Regions from separate parts of the Comamonas nitrativorans genome, predicted to be linked through region 3. Evidence: predicted binding sites of a transcription regulator. Region 3 holds the regulator's gene; each other region holds the start of a gene.
What was found. Region 3 encodes FNR, which switches genes on or off when oxygen is low (the NO sensors DNR and NnrR bind a similar motif). Its sites were predicted from a motif close to TTGATNNNNATCAA; they were not measured.

Region 1 (4,279 bases), on a different contig from region 3:
GGCGTGGCTGGCTTGCACCGCCAGCCCTTCCTCGGTCAAGGTGCCGGTCTTGTCGAACACCAGCACCTGCACCTGGGCCAGGGCTTCCAGCCCTTGCAGATTGCGCACCAGCACGCCCTGGCGGGCCAGGGTGCCGGCGGCGGTCAGCATGGCCACCGGGGTGGCCAGGGACAAGGCGCAGGGGCAGGTCACGATCAGCACCACGGCGGCATACAGCAGTCCCAGCCCCGGGTCCTGCGGCCACCAATAGACGGCCGTGGCCGCAGCCAGCAGCAAAATCCCCAGCAAAAATGGCCCGGCCGCCTTGTCGGCCAATGCCGCCAGCCGAGGTTTCTGGGTGGTGGCCTGTTCGATCAGGCCGACGATCTGGGCGAACCTGGTTTCGTCGCCCAACGCCTGCACCTGAATTTCCACCACCGCACTCAGGTTGAAGCTGCCGGCGACGACGCTGCTGCCCACGGTCTTGCTGACCGGGCGCGACTCGCCGGTGAGCAGCGCCTCATCGGCCTGGGTGCGCCCGGCGACGAGAACGCCATCCACCGGAAACGCCTCGCCGGGCAGGATGCGCAGCACGTCGCCCACGGCCACGCGGCGCAGGGCGACGCGCTCGAACTGCCCATCGTCCTGCCGGCGCAACACGCTTTCGGGCAGGCGGTTGAGGACGCCCTCCAGCGCCCCGGCGGTGCGGTCACGCAGGCGCACCTCCAGCCAGCGACCGGCCAGCAGGAAGGCGGCGAACATGGACAGCGAATCGAAATACACCTCGCGGCCAAAGATGCCGTGCGGATCAAACGTGCCCCAGCTGCTGATGACGAAGGTGATCGCCATGCCCAGAGCAACGGGCAAATCCATGCTGATGCGCCGTTGGCGCAAGTCCCGCCAGGCGCCAGAGAAGAACGGGCCGCAGGAGTAAAGCAGCATCGGAATGCAGATCAGCCAGGAGGCCCAGCGCAGCAGGGTTTCCATCTCCAGCGACAAATCGCCGGGCTTGGCCTCGTAAGCAGGCCATGCGTACATCATGACCTGCATCATGCAGAACGTGGCCAGCAGCCAGCGCCAGAGCATTTTGCGCTGATAGGCCTGGCGCAAGGTTTTGACGTGCGCGTCCTGCGCCGGAATGGCCCGGTAGCCGGCCTGGGCGATGGCGGCAAACCATGCCGAGGGCGTGGTCTGCCGCGCATCCCACACCACCCGCGCCCGGTGCGCGGCGGCCGAGACTTCCACCTGCCGGATGCCGGGTGTGCGGCGCAACGCTTCTTCGATGGTCAGGGCGCACGTTGCGCAATACATTCCCTCCAGCACCACCTGAGAGTCCCATACGGGAACCGTGGCCGGATCGGACGAAGCCTGCGCAGGTGCCGCCCCGTCCAGGGGCTTGCCAAAACTGGGCCACTCCAGGGGGTCGTCAAGCAAAAATTGCTCTTCGTGGCGTGGCGGTCTGCGCTCTTCAGAAACGAGGGAAGAAGAGCCTGTCAGTAACGGGCTCTGAGGAAACATGGTCATAGCGTTGCGGGGCCGCATCATAAACGGTTTGACGCATATCAAGCCAACTGGGCAAAGGCTGCCTAAGCTGCTAAGGTATTCATAGCGCCGTTGGTGCCCTTTTATTCACTCAGGAGGATCTTGCATGTATGAACGTATTTTGGTGACCACGGACGGCACGGCCCTGTCCGACAAGGCCGTACAAAGCGCCCTGTCCCTGGCCAAACTCAGTGGTGCGACGCTGATTGTCCTGCGGGTCATCCCCCGCTACCCCCGCAGCTACCTCGAAGGCGGGGCGACGGTGGACATCAGCGAAATCAAACGCATCGAAGCCCAGTGGACAACCCAGGCCCAGGCCCAGCTGTCCGCCATCAAGGCCGAAGGCAAGAGCATAGGCGTGACCGTCAAGACCACCATCGCCAAATCGGATCTGGTGGCCGAATCGATCATCGCCACCGCCGACAAGCAGGAGGTGGACTTGATCGTCATGGCCTCGCACGGGCGCAAGGGCATCAAGCGCCTGCTGCTGGGCAGCGAAACCCAGCATGTGCTGACCCATTCGACCAAGCCCATTCTGGTGCTGCGCTAATAGGTAAAAACGGCTTCCTTGCAGAAGCCGTTTTTTTGTACCATGAAGATAAAACAATAGCTTCTTCCGCTTTATTCATAAGGATTTCAAATATAAAACACATTGAAATCCTTTGTTTTCCTGCGGAAGAAGCTATGAATTAAATCATCACCCTTCGCGGCGGCTGGCCCACAGCCACAGCGCGATGCCCGCCAGCACCATCGGCACGCACAGCCACTGCCCCATGCTCATGCCCAGCGAGAGCAGGCCCAGGAAATCGTCCGGCTCGCGGAAATACTCGGCCACAAAGCGCAGGCTGCCATAGCCGACCAGGAAGGCCGCCGCCACCTGCCCCGGCTTGCGCGGGCCACGGGCATACCACCACAGCAGCACGAACAGCAGCAGCCCTTCCAGCAGGAACTGGTAGATCTGCGACGGATGGCGCGGCTGCAGGCTGCCGCTGTGCGGGAAGACCATGGCCCAGGGCAGATCGGCGCTGGCAAAACGCCCCCACAGCTCACCATTGATGAAGTTGCCCACCCGCCCCGCCGCCAGCCCGGTGGGCACGCAGGGGGCGACGAAATCGGCCACCTGCAGCCAGGGCCGCCGGCGCGAACGGGCGAACCACAGCATGGCCACGATCACGCCGAGCAGCCCGCCGTGAAAGCTCATGCCGCCCGTCCACACCGCGAAGATTTCCAGCGGGTGGCTCAGGTAGTAGTCGGGTTTGTAGAACAGGCAATAGCCCAGCCGCCCGCCGACAATCACGCCCAGCACGCCCAGGAACAGAATGTCCTCGACATCCTTGCGGCTCCAGGCCTGCTCCGGGGGCAGGCTGACAAACGCCGGATGCTGCAAGCGCCGCAGCCCCAGCAGCATGAACAGGCCGAATGCGGCCAGGTAAGTGAGGCCATACCAATGCACGGCCAGCGGCCCCAGCTGGATGGCGACGGGGTTGATTTCCGGGTAGATCAGCATGGCGCCAGTCCCTTCACGATGACTTGCTGCTGCGCTGGCGCAGCGCTTCGTACAGGCACACGCCGCTGGCCACGGAAACGTTCAGGCTTTCCACCGCGCCGCACATGGGGATGTGGATCAGGCTGTCGCAGGTCTTGCGCGTGAGCTGGCGCATGCCGTCGCCCTCGGCCCCCAGCACCAGGGCCACCGGCCCGGTGAAGTCGGCGGCGAACAGGCTTTGCGGCGCATCGCCGCTGGTGCCGATGATCCAGATGTTGCGCTCCTTCAGCTCATTCAAGGTGCGGGCCAGATTCGTCACCATGAAGTAGGGCACCGTCTCGCTGGCCCCGCTGGCCACCTTGGCCACGGTGGCGTTAATCCCGGCGGCATGATCCTTGGGGGCGATGACCGCATGGACGCCTGCGCCATCGGCCACGCGCAGGCAGGCGCCCAGATTGTGCGGATCGGTCACGCCGTCCAGCACCAGCAGCAGGGGGTTGCGCACGCCCTGGGCCTCCAGGTCGTCCAGCAGATCGTCCAGCGACTTTTGCTGCACCAAGGCCTCGACCCGCGCTGCCACCCCCTGGTGGCCGTGGCTGCCGGCCAGTTTGGCGATGCGCAGGGCGTCGGCCTCGATCAGACGCACCCCGGCCTCGCGGGCACGCTCCAGGAATTGGCGCATCCGGGCATCGCGCCGGGTGGCTTCGTAATAGACCTCCACAATGGTTTGCGGAGCAGTTTTCAGGCGAACGCCTACGGCATGGAAGCCAAACAGAACTTTGGGGGAAGACATAGGGGCAGCATTATCAGATAAGTTCTTGGGGCATCGCTTCGGCCCTACACTGGCGGACTTTTCATTTTTTCCGCCTTGGCCCTGCCCAGCTACCCGCTGGGCAGGCCTTTTTTTAATGACTGGCAACCCCATCATGCTTCACCGTCCCTTGCTGCGCTGGGTACAGCGCACCAGCATCGTCACGCAAATCATCATCAGCCTGATCCTGGGCACCCTGCTGGCCCTCTTCTGGCCCGAGGCTGCGGCCCGTGTAGAAATCCTGGGCACGCTGTTCATCTCGGCGCTCAAGGCCGTCGCGCCCATTCTGGTGTTCATCCTGGTGATCTCCGCCATCAGCAACCAGCAGCCGGGGCAGACCACCCAGCTCAAGCCCATTCTGGCGCTCTACCTGATCGGCACCCTGAGCGCCGCCATCGTGGCCGTCATCGCCAGTATGGCGCTGCCCTCCACCCTGGTACTCAAGGATGCCGCCAGCGGCA
Region 2 (4,279 bases), on a different contig from region 3:
AATGCAATATGGCGGGCCATGGGGTTAGCGCTGTTCGCGGAAGAACTGGCGCTCGTGATGCTCGCCCTGCTTGCCGATGTTGAAGCTGGCCACCGGGCGGTGGTAGCCCATGACGCGCGTCCAGACTTCGCAAGGTTGACGTTCGGCATCGGTCAGCTGCACGGCAGCGGTCAGGGCGGCGGTTTCGGGGGTAGAGAGTGCATTCATGGTGGTTGCTTTCAATTGAATAAAGGGATAGCTTGTTTCGCTTGTGTTCATTGGTTTTTAAAGATAAAAGTATCTGAAAATGCCTTTTTACCAGCGGTAGAAGCTATGGTTTTCATCACGCTGCCTGCAACTGCTGGCGGCGACGTTTTTCTGCCAGGCGCTCTTCATCGCACTTGGGACAGAACGGGTGTTCCCCGGCCAGATAGCCATGCTGGGGACAAATCGAGAAGGTGGGCGTGACGGTGATGTACGGCAGCCGAAAGCGCGTGAGCGAGCGCTTGACCAGCTCCCGGCAGGCCGCGCCGCTGGACAGGCGCTCGCCCATGTACAGGTGCAGCACCGTGCCGCCGGTGTATTTGGTTTGCAGCGCTTCCTGGCGCTCCAGGGCCTCGAACGGGTCGTCGGTAAAGCCCACGGGCAGTTGCGAGCTGTTGGTGTAGTAGGGCTGCTGGGGCGTGCCGGCCTGCAGGATGTCCGGCCAGCGCTTTTTGTCTTCCTTGGCAAAGCGGTAGGTGGTGCCCTCGGCCGGCGTGGCCTCCAGGTTGTAGAGGTGGCCGGTTTCTTCCTGGAAGGCGACGATGCGCTCGCGCACATGGTCGAGCAGGCGCACGGCAAAGGCATGGCCCCAGTCGCTGGTGATGTCATGCACGTTGTGGGTGAAGTTGCGCACCATCTCGTTAATGCCGTTCACCCCCAGGGTGGAGAAGTGGTTGCGCAGCGTGCCCAGATAGCGCTTGGTGTAGGGGAACAGCCCCTCGTCCATCAGTTGCTGGATCAGCCGCCGCTTCACTTCCAGGCTGCGCTTGCCCAATTCCAGCAGGCGGTCCAGCGCGGCCAGCAGCGCCGCCTCGTCGCCCGCATGCAGATAGCCCAGGCGGGCGCAGTTCACCGTCACCACGCCCACGCTGCCGGTCTGCTCGGCGCTGCCGAACAGGCCGTTGCCGCGCTTGAGCAGTTCGCGCAAGTCCAGTTGCAACCGGCAGCACATGGAGCGCACCATGTGCGGCTCCAGCTCGGAATTGACGAAGTTCTGGAAGTACGGCAGGCCGTACTTGGCCGTCATGTCGAACAGCAGGTCGGCATTGGCGCTTTCCCAGGGAAAGTCCTTGGTGATGTTGTAGGTAGGAATGGGGAAGGTGAACACCCGGCCCTTGGCATCGCCCGTGGTCATCACGTCGATGTAGGCGCGGTTGATCATGTCCATCTCGACCTGCAGGTCGCCGTAGCTGAACGGCATTTCCACGCCACCGATCACCGGCACCTGCTCGCGCAGATCTTCAGGACACGTCCAGTCGAAGGTCAGGTTGGTGAACGGCGTCTGCGTGCCCCAGCGCGAGGGCACGTTCAGGTTGTAGATCAGCTCCTGGATGCACTGGCGCACCTCGGCGTAGTTCATGCCGTCCTTGCGCACGAACGGGGCCATATAGGTGTCGAACGAGGAAAACGCCTGCGCCCCGGCCCACTCGTTCTGCAGCGTGCCCAGAAAGTTCACGATCTGCCCGACGGCGGAACTCATGTGCCTGGCCGGCCCGGCCTCGACCTTGCCCGGCACGCCGTTCAGCCCCTCGTGCAGCAGCGTGCGCAGCGACCAGCCCGCGCAATAGCCGCTGAGCATGTCCAGATCGTGGATATGCAGGTCGCCGTTGCGGTGCGCCTCGCCGATTTCCGGCGCGTAGACGTGCGAGAGCCAGTAGTTGGCCGTGACTTTCCCCGCCACGTTCAGGATCAGCCCACCCAGGGAATACCCCTGGTTGGCGTTGGCGTTCACACGCCAGTCGGCACGGGTGAGGTATTCGTTGATGGCGCTTTCCACATCCACCTGGATGGGGCTCTCGGCTTGAACTTTGGCCTGCGCTGCGGTAGGGGTCACGACGGACATAAACACTCCAAAACACTATATGTAGCGTTTATCGTATTTTCAAAACACTAGATATGGGTTTGCATCAGATCAAAGAAACACCCTTCACCGGCACCGGCAGCAGGGGTATTCAAATGTTTCCAGACTCGCCTTTCGGCCTGGGTGCGCACCGTAGAGGCCGCATGTTTTCGCACCAATCCCGATCAAATTTCTCAACAACGCACCGGCAAGATTTGACAAAGATCAGGTCATCTTGTTGGCAAAAAAACTACATTTCAATGATTTTTCATATTGCGGTTGCTCCATGTCTGCTTCTTCCAGCCCCACCTTGACCCTGCCGCCAGCGCCCGAGCTGGTCTGCCCCGCTGGCAGCCTGCCAGCGCTGAAAGCCGCCATCGACGGCGGTGCCGATTGCGTTTACCTGGGCCTGCGCGACGCCACCAATGCCCGCAACTTCGCGGGCCTGAACTTCGACGAAAAAGCCATCCAGGAAGGCATCGCCTACGCCCACAACCGGGGCCGCAAGGTGCTGATGGCACTGAACACCTACCCCCAGGCCAGCAACCCGGCGCCCTGGCGCTCGGCCCTGGACCGCGCTGCGGCCTGGGGCATCGACGCCGTCATCCTGGCCGACCCCGGCCTGATGCGCTACGCCACCGACCGGCACCCGCAACTGCGCCTGCACCTGTCCGTGCAAGGCTCGGCCACCAACCACGACGCCATCAACCTGTACCAGCAGCAGTTCAACATCCAGCGTGCGGTGCTGCCGCGCGTGCTGTCGCTGGAGCAGGTCAAGCAGGTCGCCAACCGCACCAGCGTGGAGATCGAGGTGTTCGGCTTCGGCAGCCTGTGCGTGATGGTGGAGGGGCGCTGCGCCCTGTCGTCGTACGCCACGGGCGAATCGCCGAACACGCATGGCGTGTGTTCGCCCGCCAAGTTCGTGCGCTGGAAAGACACCGACACCGGGGTCGAATCGCGCCTGAACGGCGTGCTGATCGACAAATACGGCCACGGCGAAAACGCGGGCTACCCCACGCTGTGCAAGGGCCGGTTCGACGTGGGCGAGGAAAGCAACTACTACGCGCTGGAGGAACCCACCAGCCTGAACACCCTGGAGCTGCTGCCCCAGCTGGTGAAGATGGGCGTGCGGGCCTTCAAGATCGAAGGCCGCCAGCGCAGCCCGGCCTACGTGGCGCAGGTCACCAAGGTCTGGCGCGAAGCCATCGACCACTGCATGGCGCAGGGCCATTTGTACGCCCCCAAGACGGCGTGGATGGCCAGCCTGGACCAGGTGGCCGAAGGCCAGCAGCACACCCTGGGCGCCTACCACCGGCCCTGGAAGTAAACCAGTTTTTATAGCTTTCAGCGCTTTCCCTACAAGGGTCAGCACCTGATTCAACCCGATTTTTTGATTGCAATGATGAAGTTATCCCTCGGCCCGGTGCAGTACTACTGGCACCGCGACACGCTGTTCGAGTTCTACCAGTCCATGGCGCAAACGCCGGTGGACATCGTTTACCTGGGCGAAGTGGTCTGCTCGCGCCGCCACGAGCTGCGCCACAGCGACTGGCTGGACATTGCCCACATGCTGCGCGATGCCGGCAAGGAAGTCGTCCTCAGCACCATGGTGCTGCTGGAATCGACCAGCGACGTGGCCGACATGCACAAGATCGTGCGCGAAGAAGGCTTCCTCATCGAAGCGGGCGACATGGGCGCCGTGCACAACCTGGCGGGCAAGCGCCCCTTCGTCGCCGGGGCGCAACTCAACCTGTTCAACCAGGACGCCCTGGCCTGGATGGCCAGCCTGGGCGCCACGCGCTGGGTCATGCCGCTGGAGATGCGCAGCAGCGACCTGGCCGTACTACAGGCCAACCGTCCCGCCGGGCTGCAAACCGAAGTGTTTGCCTATGGCCGGATGCCGCTGGCCTTCTCGGCCCGCTGCTTTACCGCCCGCCACTACAACCTGCCCAAGGACGACTGCGGCTTTCGCTGCATCGAACACGCCGACGGCCAACTGCTCAAAAGCCGCGAGGGCGAGGCTTTCCTCACCCTCAACGGCATCCAGACCCAATCGGCCAAGGTGCATAACCTGATTGCCGACGTGCCCCAACTGGCCGACCTGGGCGTGGACGTGCTGCGCCTGTCGCCCCAATCGCAGCACATGGCCGACATCGTGGCCGCCTTCGATGCGGCCCGCAAAACTGCTGCTCCACT
Region 3 (4,279 bases):
TGGCAGTTTTGCAGACACCTTGCCTGCCCGTCAGGCTAGGTCGCACACCACAATTCCGGGCCATGCACCGCATCCAGCCACAACGCCCACAAAGCCACCCCCACCAGCATCGCACCGGCCGCCCGCGTGCCCCAGTCACTGCGCCAGCGGGCCACTGATCCCTGCAGAAAGCGCCAGGCCACCGGCGCCAGCCACAGCCACAGCCCCGAGCCGACGCCAAAAGCCAACATGCTCAACGCCCCGAACCCGGGATTGGCCGCCAGGGCTGCCGTCAAAACCGCGGAATACAACAGGCCGCAAGGCAGCAAGGCCCAGGCCATCCCCGCCAGCACCGTGCCGCTGGGTCGGCGCACCAGGGGTTGCACCCACCCCCACACAGTACGGCCAGCCGTTTCCAGCCAACGCGGCTGCTGACCCTGCAGCACCATCAGCCCCCCCCAGAACAGGATGGCCAAGTGCATCCCCGTCCAGACCGGGCGCAGCCAGGCGGTATTCGTGGCCAGCCACGCCATTTCCCCCATGGCCCAGGCCGCCAAAGCCCCCAGGCCGCTGTAGCCCAGCAAGCGCCCACCATGAAAGCCGAGCCAGCGGCTGCGCGATGGCGCTCCGCCGCCGGAGGCAACCACCGCACAAGGCGCAGCGCACATGGCAAGACAATGGGGCCCACCCACGAGCCCCATGATCAAAGTAGTCCACAGCAAAGAGGTCAGCATAGGGATCAGATGATCCGCGAAAAGCGCTCCCGGCTGCGGTCGGCCTGCAGATAACGGTCAAACACCAAGGCCACTCCGCGCACGAAGAACCAGCCCTTGGGCGTGACGCGGATGCAATCCTCAAGCACTTCGACCAAGCCTTCCTCCTGCTGGGCTTGCAGCAGTTCGAACTCCGCAGCGAAATACTGTTTGCAGTCAATCAGCCAGGCATTGTTGATCGACTCGAACAGCAGTTCCCCCTGGCACATGATGGACATGATGACTGCGCGGCGGATCAGATCATCCTTGCTCAAGGCCAGCCCGCGCACGATGGGCAGCAGCCCCTGGTCGATCAGGTCGTAATACTCGTCCAGGGTTTTCGCGTTCTGGCTGTACGTGGCACCGATACGGCCAATCGCCGAAACCCCCAGGGCGATCAGGTCACAGTCCGGCTGGGTGCTGTACCCCTGGAAGTTGCGGTGCAGGCGCCCCTGGCGCTTGGCAACCGCCAGGGCATCGTCGGGCAAGGCAAAGTGATCCATGCCGACGTAGACGTAGCCTGCGTCAATAAAGCTATCGATGGCGGCAGAGAGCATTTCCAGCTTGTCGCCTGCCGTAGGCAAGTCCGGCCGCAGAATGCGCCGCTGCGACTTGAAGCGCTCGGGTAAGTGGGCATAGCCATACAGCGCGATGCGATCGGGCAGCAGTTCCCCGACCTGCTGCAAGGTGCGGGTAAAGGATTGCGGGGACTGCTTGGGCAACCCGTAGATCAAATCGACGTTGAGTGACTTGAAACCCATTTTGCGGGCCGCATCGACCAGGGCAAAGACCTGCTCGGCAGGCTGGATGCGATGCACGGCCTGCTGCACATCGGGATTGAAGTCCTGCACGCCAAAACTCAAACGGTTCAACCCCAGGTCCCACAGCACCTGAAGGCGTTCGGGCGTGACCGTGCGCGGATCGACTTCGACCGAATACTCCCCGTCGGCAGCAAACTCGAAGCGCTGGCGCAGCATGTCCATCAGCCCGGCCAGTTCCTCGTCGGACAAAAAGGTGGGCGTACCGCCGCCCAGGTGCAACTGGCTGACAACCTGCCCACGGCCCAGGTGCTGGACGTGCAGATCCACCTCGCGCTCCAGGTACGCCAGGTACTTGGCCGCCCGGTCATGGTGCTTGGTGATGATCTTGTTGCACGCGCAGTAGTAGCACAGCGATTCGCAGAACGGAATGTGGATGTACAGCGACAGCGGCTGCACGGCCGTGGCCGACTGCACTTTGCGCTGCTTGAGCGCCACGATGTAATCTTTCTCCCGGAAGGCTTCGACAAAACGGTCAGCCGTAGGGTAGGAGGTATAGCGTGGCCCAGGTACATCGTAACGACGCAACAGATCGGGCGTGACAATACTCATGGGCAATCTTCTCCTTAGTAAGCCCGCTATTCTGGAGTAAATCACTAAAGCGCTTCCTTGACGTGTGTCAATTATTTCTTTAAAAGAAAACGGGCGATAATTTGACTCAGGTCAGCGTATTGCGGGCTTGCCCCAATGTTCTGCGCCCTCCTTTGTTTGCGCCACACTTACCCCCTGGGCAATTGCGACCTTTGTTCAATGACACCTACCACCGCCTCCATCCAAGTTACCTGCTCCAACTGCAACCTGCGTGAACTGTGTATGCCCATCGGGCTGGATGCGCAGCAGATGCAGCGCATCGAGGAAGTGGTGGCCACCCGCCGCAAAATCAAGCGCGGCGAAATGCTGTTCCAGAACGGCGAGATATTCAACTCGCTCTATGCCATTCGCACCGGGTTCTTCAAGACCTGCGTCGCCACGGAAGACGGGCGCTACCAGGTGACAGGCTTTCAGATGGCAGGGGAAATCATCGGGCTCGACGGCATCGTGCAGAACCACCACACCTGCGATGCCATTGCGCTGGAAAACGCCGAAGTCTGCGTGATGCCGTTCAACCGCCTGGAAGAGCTTTCGCGGGAAGTGACCGCCCTGCAGTCGCACGTCCACAAGGTGATGAGCCGCGAGATCGTGCGCGAACACAGCGTGATGCTGCTGCTGGGCAGCATGCGGGCCGAAGAGCGCCTGGCGGCGTTCATCCTGAATCTGGTGCAGCGCCTGCATTCACGGGGCTTTTCCTCCTCGGAGCTGATCCTGCGCATGACCCGCGAGGAGATCGGCAGCTATCTGGGCCTGAAGCTGGAAACCGTGAGCCGCACTTTTTCCAAGTTCGTCGAAGACGGCATCGTTGAAGTCAAGCAGCGCCACATCCGCATCCTCGACCAGGAGGCACTGCAGCGCCTGGTCAATAGCTCACGCGAAGGCCGCTGAGACATCGGTTGAGCACCGCGCAAATGGCCAAAGAGGAAACCGTGCCCCTTTGGCCATTTTTCTTTGGAACGTATTGACGATCCTACAGGTACCAATTGAGCGCTTGCGGACGCCGCTCGGTCGTGAACCACAGCGGCTCCAGATACAGGCGCTCCGGCTTTACCGGTTCATCCTGCCCGACCAGATACACCATCATTTCCTTGCGGCGCAGCACCACATGGCTGACGGTTTCTTCCCGCCCCCCTTGCAAGACGCGGGTTCCGGGCTTGAACAAGGGCATTTGGAACAAATGGCCCCGAGGCGAAACGTCGGCCCCCGGGGCCGCCTGGGTAAAAGTCGTACTGTTCATCATTGATGACCTTTTCAAGCTTTTTCATTGCACACAATAAACGCTTGGTGTATCGGCAGATGCCCACCAAAGTTGAGCCACTTTTTCAACCTTCCTGCTCTTTCCCGGTTTTTCAAGGACTTCCCCGTGCGCTTCAAGCCCGACACCTTCACCCTTGCCCTGCTCTCGACCGTCGTCCTGGCCAGCCTGGCCCCGGCCACCGGGCAGTTTGCCCGCCTTCTGGATCAAGCCACGACCTGGGTGATCGTGCTGCTGTTTTTCCTGCATGGCAGCAAACTGTCCCGCCAGGCCATCTGGGCAGGTATCGGGCATTGGCGCCTGCACCTTGTCGTCACGGCCACCACTTTTGCCATCTTTCCGCTGATCGGCTGGCTGGCACAGCCTCTCCTTGCCTGGGCGCTTCCTGCCCCGCTGGTGCAGGGGATGCTGTTCCTGTGCGCCCTGCCCGCGACGGTGCAGTCGGCCATTGCCCTCACCAGCGTTGCCCGGGGCAACATCCCGGCCGCCGTGTGCAGCGCTTCCGGCTCGACCCTGATGGGCATCGTGTTCACCCCCCTGCTGGTCGGCGCCCTGCTGGCGCACAGCGGCGGCAGCGCGGGCGACCCGCTGGAGGCCGTCGCACGCATCGCCGTGCAACTGCTGCTGCCGTTTGCCGCAGGCCACCTGCTGCGCCCGTGGACAAGCAAGCTCTTGCAGCAGGCGGGATCGAAAATCCGCATCGTCGATCAAGGCTCGATCTTGCTGGTCGTCTACGCCGCCTTCAGCAGCGCCGTGGTCGCCGGACTGTGGCAGCAAATGCCGCTGCCGGCCATGGCGGTGCTGTTCGGCCTGTGCGCCCTGCTGCTTGCCATCGTCATGGGCTGGTGCCTCTGGATCAGCCGACGCCTGGGCTTCAGCGCGGC

Region 1: the regulator FNR is predicted to act here: its motif matches at 1,532-1,545, upstream of ACFO3A_RS12410 (universal stress protein).
Region 2: the regulator FNR is predicted to act here: its motif matches at 2,299-2,312, upstream of ubiU (ubiquinone anaerobic biosynthesis protein UbiU).

Annotation. Positions count from the first base shown of each region.
Region 1 covers NZ_JBHSEW010000011.1:10,915-15,193, forward strand. Annotated here, with positions in the region: gene ACFO3A_RS12405 (heavy metal translocating P-type ATPase) at 1-1,413, opposite strand, end outside; gene ACFO3A_RS12410 (universal stress protein) at 1,628-2,071, shown strand; gene lgt (prolipoprotein diacylglyceryl transferase) at 2,219-3,028, opposite strand; gene rlmB (23S rRNA (guanosine(2251)-2'-O)-methyltransferase RlmB) at 3,042-3,800, opposite strand; gene sstT (serine/threonine transporter SstT) at 3,934-4,279, shown strand, end outside.
Region 2 covers NZ_JBHSEW010000001.1:279,574-283,852, forward strand. Annotated here, with positions in the region: gene ACFO3A_RS01360 (anaerobic ribonucleoside-triphosphate reductase activating protein) at 1-20, opposite strand, end outside; gene nrdD (anaerobic ribonucleoside-triphosphate reductase) at 25-207, opposite strand; gene ACFO3A_RS01370 (ribonucleoside triphosphate reductase) at 323-2,086, opposite strand; gene ubiU (ubiquinone anaerobic biosynthesis protein UbiU) at 2,370-3,410, shown strand; gene ACFO3A_RS01380 (U32 family peptidase) at 3,486-4,279, shown strand, end outside.
Region 3 covers NZ_JBHSEW010000008.1:116,796-121,074, reverse strand. Annotated here, with positions in the region: gene ACFO3A_RS10360 (sulfite exporter TauE/SafE family protein) at 36-713, opposite strand; gene hemN (oxygen-independent coproporphyrinogen III oxidase) at 719-2,101, opposite strand; gene fnr (fumarate/nitrate reduction transcriptional regulator Fnr) at 2,300-3,028, shown strand; gene ACFO3A_RS10345 (hypothetical protein) at 3,111-3,377, opposite strand; gene ACFO3A_RS10340 (bile acid:sodium symporter family protein) at 3,504-4,279, shown strand, end outside.